DNA from 3 places in the Cellulomonas olei genome. Region 1 is predicted to be linked to each of the others. Evidence: predicted binding sites of a transcription regulator. Region 1 holds the regulator's gene; each other region holds the start of a gene.
What was found. Region 1 encodes HrcA, which represses chaperone genes, less so after heat shock. Its sites were predicted from a motif close to TTNGCACTCGNNNNNNNCGAGTGCNAA; they were not measured.
Positions count from the first base shown of each region.

Region 2: the regulator HrcA is predicted to act here: its motif matches at 1,433-1,459, upstream of groL (chaperonin GroEL).
Region 3: the regulator HrcA is predicted to act here: its motif matches at 962-988, upstream of AAHH18_RS18070 (Hsp20/alpha crystallin family protein).

Region 1 covers NZ_JBCLVN010000018.1:42,013-45,282, reverse strand. Annotated here, with positions in the region: gene AAHH18_RS07650 (MFS transporter) at 1-701, shown strand, start outside; gene hrcA (heat-inducible transcriptional repressor HrcA) at 834-1,868, shown strand; gene dnaJ (molecular chaperone DnaJ) at 1,951-3,078, shown strand; gene AAHH18_RS07635 (16S rRNA (uracil(1498)-N(3))-methyltransferase) at 3,082-3,270, shown strand, end outside.
Region 2 covers NZ_JBCLVN010000049.1:36,289-39,558, reverse strand. Annotated here, with positions in the region: gene AAHH18_RS14425 (cold-shock protein) at 1-67, shown strand, start outside; gene AAHH18_RS14420 (glycoside hydrolase family 15 protein) at 93-1,385, opposite strand; gene groL (chaperonin GroEL) at 1,624-3,249, shown strand.
Region 3 covers NZ_JBCLVN010000095.1:2,276-5,545, reverse strand. Annotated here, with positions in the region: gene AAHH18_RS18080 (hypothetical protein) at 1-415, shown strand, start outside; gene AAHH18_RS18075 ((deoxy)nucleoside triphosphate pyrophosphohydrolase) at 479-922, shown strand; gene AAHH18_RS18070 (Hsp20/alpha crystallin family protein) at 1,089-1,538, shown strand; gene metE (5-methyltetrahydropteroyltriglutamate--homocysteine S-methyltransferase) at 1,618-3,270, opposite strand, start outside.

The DNA.
Region 1 (3,270 bases):
CCGTCCTCGACCCGCGGGTGCTGGGGGAGCCGTCGTTCCGCAACGGCGCGCTGCTCGGCATGGCGTACTTCGCCGGGTTCACGGCCGTGTTCCTCGTCACCACGCTGTACCTCCAGCAGATCGCGGGGTTCACGCCGCTGCAGGCCGGGCTCGTGGGCATGCCGTTCGCGATCGCGTCGGCCGTCGCGGCGCAGCAGTCGGGCCGCCTGGTCGCGACGCGCGGGCGCGCGCTGGTGGTCGTGGGGCTGGTGCTCGTGCTCACGGGCCTCGTCGGCACCGACCTGGCGATCCGCCTGGTGGACCCGCCGGCGGTCGGGCTCGTGGTCGCCGGGACGCAGATGGTCGCGGGCGCCGGCAGCGGCCTGGTCATCTCCCCGAACCAGACGCTCACGCTCGCGCGCGTCCCGGTGGACCGGGCGGGCGTCGCGGGCAGCATGCTGCAGGTCGGGCAGCGGGTGGGCTCCGCGCTCGGCGTGGCCGTCGCGCTGTCGACCTACTACACGGCGCTGGCTGCGGGCGTCGAGGGCGGCGTGGCCGCCGGCCGGGCGCTGCTCGTCACGGTGGCGCTCGTCGCGGTGGCCCTCGTGGTCGGCGTGGTGGACCTGGTCGCGCGGCGCCGCGACCCGGCCGCGACCGGCGGGACGTCGGGGTCCGGGGCCGTGGGCGCGGGCGGCAGGGCACCTGCCCGTGCGGCCGAGTAGAATTGGCACTCGCGTCGGGTGAGTGCCATCCCGGCCGCGCGTCGCCGGCGGCCGCCGGACGGCGCGGGGGCCGGACGTGGGGCGCGGCGGACCCGGCGTGACGGGCGGCCGGACAGGCATCGGGAGGTGGCGATGAGCGAGGACCGCAGGCTGGACGTGCTGCGCGCGATCGTGGAGGACTACGTCGCCACCCGCGAGCCCGTCGGCTCCCGCGCGCTCGTCGAGCGGCACGCGCTCGGCGTCTCGCCGGCCACCATCCGCAACGACATGGCCGCGCTCGAGGAGTCCGGCTACATCGTGCAGCCGCACACCTCCGCCGGCCGGGTGCCGACCGACAAGGGCTACCGGCTGTTCGTCGACCGGCTCGCGACCGTCAAGCCGCTGTCCGCCCCGGAGCGGCGGGCCATCGAGACCTTCATGGAGGACGCGGCCGACCTGGACGACGTGGTCGACCGCGCCGTCCGGCTGCTCGCCCAGCTCACCCACCAGGTGGCCGTCGTGCAGTACCCGTCGCTGCGGCGCACGGCCCTGCGGCACGTCGAGCTGGTCCCGGTCGGCGACCGGCACCTGCTCGTCGTCATCATCACCGACCACGGCCGCGTGGAGCAGCGCACGCTGGAGCTGGCGGACCCGCTGGACGAGGCCGTCGTGGCCCGGCTGCGGGTCCGGCTCAACGTGGCGGCGGCCGGCCGGCGCCTCGCCGAGCTGGACGCCGTGCTGTCCGGGCTGTCCGACGAGTTCGAGCCCGTCGCGGCCCCGCTGGTGCGGGCCGTCGTCGCCGTCGTGGAGGACACGCTGGCCCGCGAGAGCGAGGAGCGCGTGGTGCTGGCCGGCACCGCGAACCTCGTGCGGGGCGGCGGCCAGGACTTCGCCCGCACCATCAGCCCCGTGCTGGAGGCGCTGGAGGAGCAGGTCGTGCTGCTGCGGCTGCTGACCGAGATGGCCGAGGACGAGGCCGCCGTGGCCGTCCGCATCGGCCGGGAGACGCAGCACGAGGGCCTGGTGGAGACCTCGTTCGTCACCACCGGCTACGGCGGGCCCGGTGACGGCGGCGGTGCCGCTGTCGCCCGCATCGGATCGGTCGGCCCGCTCCGCATGGACTACCCCGGGACCATCGCGACGGTGCGTGCCGTCGCCCGCTACCTGTCCCGGATCCTCGCCGGGTGACCGGCCCCGACCGCACGACCCGCGCCCGCCCCCGCGGCGCCCCCGACCCGCGTCGACGCGCGCGACCGACAGGAAGTGACGAGTGAGCGACTACTACGAGGTGCTCGGCGTGGACCGCGACGCCACGCCCGAGCAGATCAAGAAGGCCTACCGCCGGCTGGCGCGCGAGCTGCACCCGGACGTGGCCGGCGCCGACGCCGCGTCGGAGGAGCGGTTCAAGGACGTGTCCCGGGCGTACGACGTGCTCTCCAACCCGGAGAAGCGCCGCATGTACGACATGGGCGCCGACCCGTCGTCCCCGGGCGGCGGCATGGGCGGGGGCTTCGGCTTCCAGGACATCTTCGAGACGTTCTTCGGTGCCGCGGCGGGGGGCGGCGCGCAGCGCGGTCCGATCCCGCGGGCGCGCCGCGGGCAGGACGCGCTCGTGCGGCTCGACATCGACCTCGCGGAGGCCACGTTCGGCACGCACCGCGAGGTGCCGGTCGACACGGCGGTGGTCTGCCCCACCTGCAGCGGCACCTGCTGCCGTCCCGGCACGTCCCCGCGCACCTGCGACGTGTGCGGCGGGCGCGGCAGCGTCCAGCGCGTCGCGCGCTCGTTCCTCGGCCAGGTCATGACGTCGCAGCCGTGCGCGGCCTGCCACGGGTTCGGCACCGTCATCCCCGAGCCCTGCACCGAGTGCGCCGGGGAGGGGCGCGTCCGGTCGCGCCGGGTCCTGGAGGTCGACGTCCCCGCGGGTGTCGACACCGGCACGCGCATCAAGCTCACGGCGCAGGGCGAGGTCGGCCCGGCGGGCGGCCCGGCCGGCGACGTGTACCTGGAGATCCGGGAGCGCCGCCACGAGACGTTCGTCCGGGAGGGCGACGACCTGCACTGCACGCTGCAGGTCCCGATGACGGCGGCGGCGCTCGGCACGGTGCTCACGCTGGAGACGCTGGACGGCCCCCAGGAGGTGGACCTGCGTCCTGGTACGCAGCCCGCCCAGGTGGTCACGCTGCGCGGGCTCGGGGTCGGCCACCTGCACGCCGGCGGCCGCGGCGACCTGCACGTGCACGTGGACGTCCAGGTGCCGACCGCGATGGACGACGAGCAGGCGGAGCTGCTGCGCCGGCTCGCGGCGCTGCGCGGCGAGGAGCGCCCGGAGGCGCGGCTGAGCGCGTCGGCGCCGGGGGTGTTCGCGAAGCTGCGCGACAAGCTCGCCGGACGCTGACGCGTGACGGCACCCGTCTTCCTGGCCGAGCCGGGCGGCCTCGCCGCCCTCGCGGCCGGCGACCTGTACCTGCTCGACGGCACCGAGGGGCGGCACGCGGGCGTCGTGCAGCGGCGTGCGCCGGGGGAGCGCGTCGACGTCGTCGACACGGCCGGCGTGCGGCTGGTCGGCGAGGTCGAGCACGTGGGCCCC
Region 2 (3,270 bases), on a different contig from region 1:
GTCGGTGGACTTCGAGGTCGGCCAGGGCACCAAGGGCCCCCAGGCCGAGCAGGTGCGCCCGCTCTGAGAGCCCCGGCCGTCGGCGCGCCGGGTCAGCCGTCCAGCGCGCCGACGGCCAGCACCACGCACGCCGCGGTCCACGCCAGCGGGGCGACCGCCGCGGGTGAGCCGTCCGCGAGCACCTTCTCCGGCAGCGCGCCGAGCATCGTCCGGTGGGCGTCGAGCCAGTCCAGCCGGGCCCGCGCCTCGTCCGGCCGGCCGTTCTCCGCGGCCACCAGGGCGTAGAGCGAGGTCTGCGGCGTCCAGGAGATGCCGTCGCGCTTCCACGCCGCCCCGGGCGCGAGGCCGCCCGCGGGACGTGCCATCGCCTCCGCCGAGGCCTGCCACGCGTCGAGCGCCCCGGTCAGCGGCTCCGGCTGGAACGGCGGCAGGACGAACGCGCTCGCGGCGTCCGGGACGCTGCCCCCGGCGTACCGGCCGTACGCGGTGTCGTCGCCGAACTCCCGCTCGACGGCGTCCCGGGTGCGCCCGGCGGCCTCCCGGGCAGCGGCCGCAGCCCCGTCCTCGCCGAGCAGCTCCAGGAGCGCCGGCGCCGACTCGAGGCCCGCGAGCAGCGGTGCGACCGTCCCGAGGGTCAGCTCGTCCTCCGCGACCTCCCAGTAGTCCGGGGAGGCGGGCGGCAGGCCGTCGTCGGCGGTGAGCGCGACCGCGCCGGCGGCGGACCGCGTCACGAGCCCGCGGAGCCGCTCGGCCACCGCCCGGCGCCGGTCCGCGGGCTGGGCGTCGACCACCTCGCCGGCCGCCCACAGCGCCCAGCCCGTGCCGTCGGTCTGCGGGGTCCGGGCGTCCGGCGGCCCCGACCCGTCCGGCAGGTACCGCGCCTCGAACGAGCCGTCGGGCGCCTGCACCCGGTCGAGGAAGCCCAGCACGTCGAGCGCGTCGTCGCCGTGCCCCGTCCGGGCCAGCGCGACCGCGACGAACGCGGCGTCGCGGGGCCACACGTAGCGCCACCGGTCGGTCCACGCTGCCACCGCCGCCCCGTCCGGCAGCAGCAGGGTGTGCAGGTCGAGCAGCGCGTCGGCGACCATGTCCGCGTACGGCCCGTCCGCCCCGCCGGGCAGCGTGCCGGCGGCGAGCCACGCCCGCTGCTCCTCCGCGAGCGCGTCGTCCGCGCGCGTGCCCGGGACGTCCAGCACGCGGGTGCCGTCGTGCAGCGCCGCCGGTGACCCGACCGGGACGTCCACCACGGCGCCGGTGGCGTCGAGGGCCACGCCCTGGGCGTAGAGCGGCAGCGACGCGTCCCGCGGCCCCGACGCGCCCCACGCCACGAGTGCCGTGCCCAGCGCGGCCAGCAGCACGACGGCGGTGGTGCGGCGAGCGGGCATGCGCGGCAGGCTACCGGCCCGGACCGCGTCCGCCGAGGGCGGAGCGCCTTGCACTCACCAGGGTCGAGTGCTAACCATTGGTGTTAGCACTCTCGGGTCGAGAGTGACAGAATGACAACCCAGGCCGACCCGGTGAGGTCGCACCGCCCGACGGGACATGACCGACGGGCCGGAGCGACCGTCCGTCGCGGGCACCGACCGGCCGAACCACGAGCCAGAGTGAAGGATCGATAGCCCCATGGCCAAGATCATTGCCTTCAACGAGGAGGCCCGTCGCGGCATCGAGCGGGGTCTGAACACCCTCGCCGACACCGTCAAGGTCACCCTCGGCCCCAAGGGCCGCAACGTCGTCCTGGACAAGAAGTGGGGCGCCCCCACGATCACCAACGACGGTGTCTCCATCGCCAAGGAGATCGAGCTCGAGGACCCGTTCGAGAAGATCGGCGCGGAGCTCGTCAAGGAGGTCGCCAAGAAGACCGACGACGTCGCGGGTGACGGCACCACCACCGCCACCGTGCTCGCCCAGGCGCTGGTGCGCGAGGGCCTGCGCAACGTCGCGGCCGGCGCGAACCCCATCGCCCTCAAGCGCGGCATCGAGCAGGCCGTCGAGGCCGTCACCGCCGCCCTGCTGGAGCAGGCGAAGGAGATCGAGACCAAGGACGAGATCGCCGCCACGGCGTCCATCTCGGCCGGCGACAGCGCGATCGGCGAGCTCATCGCCGAGGCGCTCGACAAGGTCGGCAAGGAGGGCGTCATCACGGTCGAGGAGTCCAACGCCCTCGGCCTGGAGCTCGAGCTCACGGAGGGCATGCGCTTCGACAAGGGCTTCCTGTCGGCGTACTTCGTGACCGACCCGGAGCGCCAGGAGGCCGTCCTCGAGGACGCCTACGTGCTGCTCGTCGAGTCGAAGATCTCGAACGTCAAGGACCTGCTGCCGCTGCTGGAGAAGGTCATCCAGTCCGGCAAGCCGCTGTTCATCGTCGCCGAGGACGTCGAGGGCGAGGCCCTGGCCACGCTCGTCGTCAACAAGATCCGCGGCACCTTCAAGTCCGTCGCCGTCAAGGCCCCGGGCTTCGGCGACCGCCGCAAGGCGATGCTGCAGGACATGGCCATCCTCACGGGCGGCCAGGTCGTGTCCGAGACCGTCGGCCTCAAGCTCGACACCGTGGGCCTCGAGGTCCTCGGCACCGCGCGCAAGATCGTCGTGACCAAGGACGAGACCACGATCGTCGAGGGTGCCGGCGACGCCGCGCAGATCGCCGGTCGCGTGAACCAGATCCGCGCGGAGATCGACAACTCCGACTCGGACTACGACCGCGAGAAGCTCCAGGAGCGCCTCGCCAAGCTGGCCGGCGGCGTGGCCGTCATCAAGGCCGGTGCGGCGACCGAGGTCGAGCTCAAGGAGCGCAAGCACCGCATCGAGGACGCCGTGCGCAACGCCAAGGCGGCCGTCGAGGAGGGCATCGTCGCCGGTGGTGGCGTGGCGCTCATCCAGGCCGGTGCCGTCGCGTTCGAGAAGCTCGAGCTCACCGGTGACGAGGCGACCGGCGCGAACATCGTGAAGGTCGCGATCGACGCCCCGCTCAAGCAGATCGCGGTCAACGCGGGCCTCGAGGGCGGCGTCGTGGCGGAGAAGGTGCGCAACCTCCCGTCCGGCCAGGGCCTGAACGCCGCGACCGGCGTCTACGAGGACCTGCTGGCCGCGGGCGTCAACGACCCGGTCAAGGTCACCCGCTCCGCGCTGCAGAACGCGGCGTCCATCGCGGCGCTGTTCCTCACCACGGAGGCGGTCGTCGCCGACAAGCCGGAGAAGGCCGCACCGGCCGCTCCGGACGCCGGTGGCATGGGCGGCATGGACTTCTGAGCCACGCCGCACGCGGGCGCT
Region 3 (3,270 bases), on a different contig from region 1:
CGCACCTGATCGGGTGGTTGCGCTGATCGCCCAGGCAGTGCCTGCCGGGGTGTCCGCGGGGGAGCACCAGGGGACGGCGCCGGGTGCGGGCACGGGAACGGTGCAGACCCTTCCGGTCGACACACCGATGATCGTGGTGAAGCTGAACCCGGACGTGCTCGACCTCTCCGCCGACGAGCTGCGCGAACGTGCGCGCAAGGCATGGCGGCTGTCGCTCGACCGTGTCCGCACCGAGGCGCCCACGGCGCTGGTCGCGGTCGTGCGAGGACGTGTGCTGGCCGCGTGGCGCGTCGACGGCGTGATCGCCAGCGCGGAGCCGAACCGGGTCGAGTTCATCCTCGGCGAGCGGCTGCACGACCTGGAGGGCCGGACCTTCGACGACACAGGGCAGAACCCTGTGCGCTACTGGCCTTAGCGGTCCCCGGCGCCCAGCAGCTCCGTGGCGCAGCGATCCGCGGGGGCCTGGCAGGATCGGCGCATGACCTCGCCCGTCCTCGTCGTCGCCGCGGCGCTCGTCGACGACCTCGACGTCCCGCGCGCGCTGCTGGCCGCCCGGCGCCGGTCGCCCGTGAGCCTGGCGGGGCGCTGGGAGTTCCCGGGCGGCAAGGTGGAGCCGGGCGAGGAGCCCGAGGCGGCGCTGCACCGGGAGCTGCGCGAGGAGCTCGGCGTCGAGGTCGAGCTCGGTGCGGAGCTGGCCGGGCCGGACGACGGGTGCTGGCGGCTGACCGACCGGTACACGATGCGGCTGTGGCTGGCGCGGGTGGCGGCGGGTGAGCCGGAGCCGCTGGTGGAGCACGACGAGCTGCGGTGGCTGCCGCGCGGCGAGTGGCTGACGGTGCCGTGGTTGGACGCAGACGTGCGGATCGTGTCGGCGCTGGCGGCCGCCACCGAGGGCGGCGACCGCCTCCCCACGGCCTTCTGACCTGCGCGTTCATCTCTCGGCGAACAGCCCGGCACAGGGTTAGCACTCTCGGTGCCCGAGTGCTAGAACAGGTCCTGTAGCCCCTTCCGGCGGGGTCCGTCCCGCCGGAGCAGCGCGATGGCCCCGGACAGGCCGGGGCCCGTCGGAGTCGAGGAGGTGACGGGCTGTGGCTACGCGATTCGACCCGTTCCAGGAGATGGACCGGCTCATGGGCCAGGTGCTCGGCTCGCAGCGCGCGGCGGCGTCCATGCCGATGGACCTGTACCGCGCCGGCGACCACTACGTCCTGCACGTCGACCTGCCGGGTGCCGACCCGGGGTCGATCGACGTCAACGTGGACGACCGCACCCTGACCATCCGCGCCCAGCGCACGGCGCGCACGGAGGACGGCGTGCAGTGGCTCGCCAAGGAGCGCCCGGTCGGCACCTACGCCCGCCAGCTGACGGTGGGCCGCGGGCTCGACCTGGACGCCATCCACGCGTCGTACGCCGACGGCGTCCTGACGCTGACGATCCCGGTGGCCGAGGAGGCCAAGCCGCGGCGCATCGAGGTCCGGACCGGTGAGACGCCGGCGACCATCGAGGCCCCGGCCGACGCCCAGCACGCGGACGCCTGACGCCCGCACACCGGCGCCCCGGTCCCGCGACGGGACCGGGGCGCCGTGCTGCGCGGCGGGTGTCGGCCCGCGCCCCGGATCAGACGGTGGTCGCCACCGGCAGCGTGGCGCGCACCGCGCGGGTCGCGGCCAGCACGTGCTCGAGCGACGGCGTGACCTCGGCGTAGCCGCGGGTCTTGAGGCCGCAGTCGGGGTTCACCCAGAGCTGCGCGGGGTCGATCACCCGGACGGCCTCGGTGAGCAGCTCGGTGACCTCGGCCTCGCTCGGCACGCGCGGGGAGTGGATGTCCCAGACGCCCGGGCCGATCCCGCGGGGGTAGCCCGCCGAGGCGATGTCCCCGAGGATCTCCATCTTCGAGCGCGCGGCCTCGATGGACGTCACGTCCGCGTCGAGCCCGTCGATCGCCCCGATGACCTCGCCGAACTCCGAGTAGCACAGGTGGGTGTGGATCTGGGTGTCCGGGCGGACGCCCGACGTGGCGAGGCGGAAGGACCGCACCGACCAGTCGAGGTAGGCCGCGTGGTCCGCCGCCCGCAGCGGGAGCAGCTCGCGCAGCGCGGGCTCGTCGACCTGCACGATCGCGGTGCCGGCGGCCTCCAGGTCGGCGATCTCGTCGCGCAGCGCCAGCGCCACCTGGTTCGCGGTGTCGGCGAGCGGCTGGTCGTCCCGCACGAACGACCACGCGAGGATCGTGACCGGCCCGGTGAGCATGCCCTTGACGGGCTTCGCGGTGAGGGACTGGGTGTACGTCGTCCACGGCACCGTGATGGGCGCCGGGCGCGCGACGTCGCCCCACAGGATCGACGGGCGGGTGCAGCGCGAGCCGTAGGACTGCACCCAGCCGTTCTGCGTGACGGCGAACCCGTCGAGGTTCTCGGCGAAGTACTGCACCATGTCGTTCCGCTCGGCCTCGCCGTGCACGAGGACGTCCAGGCCGATCTGCTCCTGGAGCTCGACGACGCGCCGGATCTCCGCCCGCATCGCGTCCTCGTACTCGGCGGCGGTGAGCTCCCCGCGGGCGGACGCGGCGCGCGCCACCCGGATCTCGGAGGTCTGCGGGAAGGAGCCGATGGTGGTCGTCGGCAGCACGGGCAGGCGCAGGCGCGCGGCCTGGGCGGCCTGCCGCTCCGCGAAGTCGCCGCGGTGGAACGCGTCCTGCGGCAGCGCGGCCAGGCGGTCCCGCACGTCGGGGCGGACCACGCCGGGCGCCTGGGCGCGGCTGCGGCGGGCGTCCGCGGCGGCGAGCAGCTCGGCGTGCACGGCCTCGCGCCCCTCGCGCAGCCCGGTCGCCAGCGTGACGACCTCGCCGACCTTCTGGTCCGCGAACGCCAGCCAGGACCGCAGCGTCGGGTCGAGCGCGGGCTCGTCGTCGACGTCGTGCGGCACGTGGAACAGCGAGGTGGACGTCGCCACGGACACCTGCGCGGCGCCGAGCGTCTCGAGTCCCTCCAGGGTCGCCAGCGCGGCGTCGAGGTCCGCGCGCCAGATGTTGTGGCCGTCCACCACGCCGCCGACCAGCAGCTTCGACGCGAGCCCGGGGACGTCGCCCGCCGGGGCCGCGCCGCGCACCAGGTCCAGCGCGAGGCCGTCGACGTCGGACGCGGCGAGCACGGGCAGCGCGTCGCCGAGGTCGCCGTAGGGCGCCGCCACGAGCAGGGCGGGGCGCTCGGCCACGGGCAGGTCCGTGGCGAGGGCGCGGTACGCCTCCGCGGCGGCGGCGAGCAGCCGGTC